Sagittula stellata E-37: one gene and its partner. The protein of the gene in region 1 interacts with the protein of each later gene in a pairwise test. Links are inferred from orthologs where the notes say so. Each region holds a gene or a part of one and is shown in the gene's direction. Other genes may lie near its edges.

Region 1 (3,109 bases):
CGCAATGTCGAGCGTCTCGTCCCCGGGCCGGATCATGAAGAGCGCAGGCTGCCCCATCAGCCGCATCGCCGTCTCGGCGGCGGTCAAGTCGTCCACCCGCCACGCGCCGCGCGCCGTGGCCGCCGACACCCTCTTGCCGCCGCCCCGCCCCTCGCGCAGGGTCCAGGGGCCGGTCTCAACCCGCGCCGCCGCGGGCCAGGTCGTGTCGAGGACCGAAAACAGCCGCGACAGATCGGGTTTGAGGTGGATCATCGTCGTCCTTCAATCGCCGAAAAGGGCATTGAGCCGAGTCATCGCGGCGTCGAGCCGCCCGGCATCGGTGCCGCGCACGACCACGTTTGTTCCGAAGGCACCGTCCTTCTGGAACGGGTAGGACCCGAACTGCAGGTCCGAGAACTCCTCGGCCAGCGCCCCGAGCGGCTCCGCCACCATGCCCTCGCCGCGCTGGACGCGCAGGGTCTGCGACAGCAGCGGCGCGCCGCCAACGAGGGTGGACAGCAGGCTCGCGACCATCGCCTCGAAGATCTGCGGCACGCCCGCCATGACATGCACGTTGCCGAGACTGAAGCCGGGGGCGGCGGAAATCGGATTGTCGATCAGCGTCGCGCCGTCCGGAATGCGCGCCATTCTGAGGCGCGCCTCGTTCATCTCGGTGCCGGAACGGTCGTAATGCGCCTGCAGGATCGCGCGCGCATCCTCCCTGACCGAGATCGGCACGCCGAAGGCCTCGGCCACGCAGGGCGCGGTGATGTCGTCGTGCGTCGGCCCGATCCCGCCCGAGGTCACCACATGGTCGAAGCCATGGCGCAGCGCGTTGACCGCCGCCACGATCGCCGCCCGGTCGTCGGAGACCATGCGCACTTCGCGCAGGTCGATGCCGTGCCGGGTGAATTCCTGCGCGAGGTGGTGCATGTTGCTGTCGCGCGTCCGGCCTGACAGGATCTCGTCCCCGATCACCAGCATGGCGGCGGTGGGATTGGGCATATGCGGCACCTCCTTTGTGTCCCGGGCGCCTTGCGCCTCCAGGTGGTTAACGTATAGGCCCCGCTCCATGCGCTTTCAAACACATCTGGTGCCCGCGACCCTTGAGCGCCGCTACAAACGGTTCCTCGCGGACTGCACGCTGGACGACGGCACGCAGGTGACCGCCCATGTCGCCAACCCCGGCTCCATGCTGGGGCTGGCCGATCCGGGCCAGCGGATCTGGCTGGAACCCAACGACGACCCGAGGAAAAAGCTGAATTGGGCCTGGCGGCTGGTCGACCACGGTGGCGGCCACTTCACCGGTGTCGACACGGGCGCCGCCAACCGCGTGCTGAAGGACGCCCTCACAGCGGGCGAGGTCGCGGGGCTCGCCGGTTACGACACGGTGAGACCGGAGGTGAAGTACGGCGAGAACAGCCGCATCGACTTCCTGCTGACGGGCGGCGGAAAACCGGACACCTACGTCGAGGTCAAATCCGTCACGCTCTCACGCCAGCCCGGCCTCGCAGAATTTCCCGACAGCCGCACGGCACGCGGCGCGAAACACCTGGGCGAACTGGCGGCAATGGCAGGGCAGGGGCACCGTGCGGTGATGCTCTACCTCGTGCAGCGCACAGACGCCCGCGCCGTCACGCTGGCCCTCGACCTCGACCCGGCCTATGCGATGGCCTTCGCAAATGCCGCGGAGGCGGGTGTGGAGACACTGGCCCTCGGCTGCAAGATCGCGCCCGAAGGCATCGATCTCGGGCAAGCGCTGCCGTTCCGCGCACCCTGACCTTCATCTTGGCTCAAATACCTCGGGGGGCGCGCAGCGCGGGGCGGAGCCCCCGAACCGGCAGCAAAAAGGCGCCCCCGCAAAGGCAGGGGCGCCCGACAATCTGACCGACCGGTCCGTTGCGTCTCAGACCTTGAGGTTCGGGATGATCTGCTTTTTGCGGCTCATGATGCCCGGGAGCACGACGGTGTCGCCGGATACGGTCGCGCCAAAGGACTTCTCCGCCACGCCCTTCACCAGGTCGTTGGGGACCAGAAGCGTTGCTTCTTCTTTCAGGATGTCCACGACGAACAGCAGAACCTCGTCCACACCGTCCTCGGCCGCGACCGTCTTGAAGGTCTCCATGAGGCTGTCCTTGCGGCCCAGCGGGATCTCGGGCGCGGTCGTCTCAAGCACCGAAACGCGGAACTTCGTGCCGTCCACTTCGTATTCCTTGGAGTCCATCCGGATCAGCTCCGCGTCGGAGAAGGCGGAGACGTCGGACTTCGCCGCGAACATCTGGGCCGCGTAGTCGCTCAGGTCGACGCCCAGGTCGCGGGCCAGACCCTCGGCCACATCGCGGTCGTGCTGCGTGGTGGTCGGCGAACGGAATTCCAGCGTGTCGGACAGGATGCAGGTCAGCGCGGCGCCACGGACCTCGCGCGGGCACTTCTCCATCTCGGAGCCGATCATGTCGACCATGATCGTCGCGGTGCACGCGAGGGGACGCATGGTGATGTCGATCGGCCCTTTCGTCTCCAGCCCGCCAACGAGCTTGTGATGGTCGATGATCGCACGAATGTCGGCGGCGTTGATGTCCGCCGGCAGCTCGGCCGGGTTGTTGGTGTCGACGATGACGACCGGCGTGCCGGCCTCGACCGAGGAGATGATCTCGGGCTTCTCGAGGCCCCAGTGCGCCAGCATGAAGGCGGCTTCGGTGTTGGGTTCGCCCAGGAGAACGGGCTTGGCAGACTGGCCCTTCACTTCGTTGAGATACCAGGACCAGAGGATCGGGCTGCCGGTGGAATCGGTGTCGGGGCTCTTGTGGCCGAATACGAGCGTCGTCATGGCGTGTCCTTGAAAGGCAAATGGTGTCGCGCGCCCTATACCGCCGCAGCGCGGCATTGTCACCCCGCCGCCGAAGGGGTGCGACCTTCGCGCAGGACCCAGAAAGACTTTTCGGATGAAAAGTCTTCACGTCCAAAGACCTTTCGTCCGAAAGGCCTTTTACCTCGGCATCGGATGTCGGGCCTTGTTGTAGGGGGCCCAGTCGGTGATCTCCGGGTAATAGCGGGCCCGCCAGGCGCGGACCTTCGGATTCATCACCCGTTTCCAGACGGGCGGCACCATCGCCGCCATGGCCATCAGCGG
Region 2 (3,108 bases), 1.7 Mb from region 1 along the record:
GCCGACCGCCGCCGCTACCTGAACACCCGTGCCACGTTGGCGACGCTGCTCAGCCACGGCGCGGTGCCCATCGTGAACGAGAACGACACCGTCGCCACCGACGAAATCCGCTATGGCGACAACGACCGCCTCGCGGCGCAGATCGCCGTCACCACCGGCGCCGACCTGCTGATCCTGCTGTCGGACGTGGACGGGCTCTATACCGGCAACCCCGCCAGCGATCCGCAGGCGGAGCGCCTGGACACCGTGGATGATATAACACCGCAGATCGAGGCGATGGCCGGCGACGCGGGCTCTGGCCTCTCGAAGGGCGGGATGAAGACCAAGGTGATGGCCGCCAAGACCGCCATGGCCTCGGGCTGCGCGATGGTCATCATGCACGGTGCCGACGACCATCCGCTGAAGCGTCTGCTGGGCGGCGCGGCGCACACGCTCTTTACCGCCGACATGGACCCGCATGCCGCGCGCAAGCGCTGGATCGCCGCGATGAAATCGCAAGGCACGCTGGTCATCGACGCGGGCGCCACGCAGGCGCTGGCCCGCGGCAAAAGCCTGCTGCCCGCCGGTCTGACCCGTGTCGAGGGCACGTTCGGCCGGGGCGACCCGGTGACGCTGCGCGCCCCTGACGGCACGACGCTGGGGCAGGGGCTGGCACGGTATACCGCCGCCGAAGCGCGCCAGATCGCCGGTCACCACAGCGCCGAGATCGAGCAGATTCTCGGCTACCCGGGCCGCGCCGTGCTTGTCCATCGCGACGACATGGCGCTCTGACCCGGCACGCGGGCGTCCGAAGAACTGGCGCCCCGCACGTATCCCCTGTAAAAATACCCCTCGAACCCCAACCACGAAGGCAAGGCCCATGAAGGATCTCACCGACATCCCCGCCCTGATGCAGGACATCGGCACGCGCGCGCGTGCCGCCGCAGCGGATCTCGCCTTCGCACCAGCCGCCGCCAAGCAGAAGGCGCTGGAAACCGCCGCCGCCCACCTTTGGGAGAACCGCGCCGCGATCGTCGAGGCGAACGCCAAGGATCTCGACTACGGGCGCGAGAAGGGCCTGTCCGACGCCATGACGGACCGCCTCACCCTGACGGAGGACCGCATCGCCGCCATCCGCGACAGCCTGATCGCCGTGGCCGGGCAGGACGATCCCGTGGGCCGCGTCATCACCGAATGGGACCAGCCCTCCGGCCTGCATATCCGGCGCGTGCGCACACCGCTCGGCGTGATCGGCGTGATCTACGAATCCCGGCCCAACGTGACCGCGGACGCGGGCGCGCTTTGCCTGAAATCCGGCAACGCGGTGATCCTGCGCGGCGGCTCTGAATCGCTGCATTCCAGCGCCGCGATCCACGCCAGCCTTGTGCATGGCCTGCAAGAGGCGGGCCTGCCCGAGGATTCGATCCAGATGGTGCCGACGCGCGACCGCGCCGCCGTCTCCGAGATGCTGACCATGACCGACTATATCGACGTCATCATCCCGCGCGGCGGCAAGGGGCTGGTCGGTCTGGTCCAGCGCGAGGCCCGCGTGCCGGTCTTCGCCCATCTCGAAGGCATCGTGCACATCTACATCGACAAGGACGCCGATCCGGTGAAGGCGCTCTCGGTCGTCAAGAACGCCAAGACCCGGCGCACCGGCATCTGCGGCGCCGCCGAATGCCTGCTGATCCATCGCGACGTGGTCGACGACATCGGCCAGGGCGTCATCCGGGCTCTGATCGACGCCGGGGTGGAGGTGCGCGCCGACGAAACGCTGCGCGCCATCGCCGGCACCGAAGAGGCGACCGAGTCCGACTGGGGCAAGGAATACCTCGACATGGTGATCGCCGCGAAGGTGGTGGACGACATCGACGCGGCCATCGCGCACATCCGCCGCCACGGGTCGAACCACACCGACTGCATCATCACCGAGGACGATGCCGCCGCCGCGCGCTTCTTCCAGCGGCTCGATTCGGCGATCCTGATGCGCAACGTGTCCACGCAGTTCGCCGATGGCGGAGAGTTCGGCATGGGCGCAGAGATCGGCATCGCCACCGGCAAGATGCACGCGCGCGGCCCGGTGGGCGTCGAGCAGCTGACCTCGTTCAAGTACCTGGTCGAAGGCGACGGCATCCTCCGCAAGTGACATCGCCCGCCCTGCGCGACATGACGTAGGGCGGGGCTTTGCGCCGCCTTCCCCCGGACGGGCCGGGCGGCCCGCCGGCCCGTATCGGGGTCATGGTCGCGGCCAATGCCTGTGGCATTGCCAGGGTCTGTAGCAGTGTCAGTACCGGTGTCAGGCGATCTTCAAGGTGATCGAATCGCCGGTGAGCGTGGCCAGCAATTGCCGCCCGCGCGCCGCGGCCAGGATCGGCAACAGCGCGAAATGCACCTTGTCGGCGGGCGGCGTTTCCAACGGGGCCGCTCCGTTGATGTGATCCCAATACACCCGGTCGCCGTTGATCCGTGTCCCCGAGGCGCGCACCGTCCAGCCTGCCGCGTCGTTCTCGATCCGCACCGTGCCGCCCATGGGCAGCGCACTTTCGCAGCACTGGAAGGCCAGGAAGCACAGTTGTACCTCGGGGCGCGACTGGTCCTCGCCGGCCACCCACTCCGCTTTCAGGCGTCCGCCCTTGGTCACGCCCGACAGGATGGCGGAGACCTCGCGCCGCGACATCATCTGCGTCTCGCCAGGCGCGCCGAAGGCCACCCGGAAGAACCGGATCCGCGCCGCCGCGCTGTCGCAACTCTCCTGGATCAGCGCCATTTCCGGGCTGGACTGGTCGGCCCCCGACAGGGCAATCAGTTCAAGTCCGTTCTGGATCGCACCGATCGGGCTGATAAGGTCGTGGCACAGACGCGACCCCACAAGTGCTGCGAGCGTGGCGCTGACATTCTGCATTTCTATCTCCACAAGGACGAACGGACATGAACGACATCAATGCCTTGCTGGAGCCCGGCCAGATCGTTCGCCATCCGGATCAGCCGGATTGGGGCCTGGGTCAGGTCCAGTCCAACATCGACGGGCGCATCACCGTCAATTTCCGGGAACAAGGCAAGGTCGTGCTCGACGGCTCGGTCGTCGCGCTCGTTCCCGTTTTCGAAACCTAAACTAGGGCGTCAGCGGTT

Evidence for each region.
Region 2: the proteins of sfsA (region 1) and ABFK29_RS11240 interact in binary tests that used the Escherichia coli proteins (3 or more experiments, as listed by UniProt). The link is inferred for Sagittula stellata E-37 from one-to-one orthologs.

What each region holds. Positions count from the first base shown.
Region 1 is NZ_CP155729.1:4,111,058-4,114,166, reverse strand. The notes cover bases 116-2,905. They hold sfsA (DNA/RNA nuclease SfsA), read left to right. Parts: upstream 116-1,051; coding sequence 1,052-1,759; downstream 1,760-2,905. Other genes in these bases: ABFK29_RS19580 (manganese-dependent inorganic pyrophosphatase), read right to left, coding at 1,886-2,806; ABFK29_RS19590 (competence/damage-inducible protein A), read right to left, coding at 262-984; ABFK29_RS19595 (GNAT family N-acetyltransferase), read right to left, coding at 116-252. In the rest of the region: more of ABFK29_RS19595, read right to left, coding at 1-115; ABFK29_RS19575 (alkane 1-monooxygenase), read right to left, coding at 2,966-3,109. UniProt on the Escherichia coli protein: Binds to DNA non-specifically. Could be a regulatory factor involved in maltose metabolism.
Region 2 is NZ_CP155729.1:2,363,791-2,366,898, forward strand. The notes cover bases 204-2,992. They hold ABFK29_RS11240 (glutamate-5-semialdehyde dehydrogenase), read left to right. Parts: upstream 204-859; coding sequence 860-2,125; downstream 2,126-2,992. Other genes in these bases: proB (glutamate 5-kinase), read left to right, coding at 204-771; ABFK29_RS11245 (histidine phosphotransferase family protein), read right to left, coding at 2,276-2,881; ABFK29_RS11250 (DUF3553 domain-containing protein), read left to right, coding at 2,908-2,992. In the rest of the region: more of proB, read left to right, coding at 1-203; more of ABFK29_RS11250, read left to right, coding at 2,993-3,090. UniProt on the Escherichia coli protein: Catalyzes the NADPH-dependent reduction of L-glutamate 5-phosphate into L-glutamate 5-semialdehyde and phosphate. The product spontaneously undergoes cyclization to form 1-pyrroline-5-carboxylate.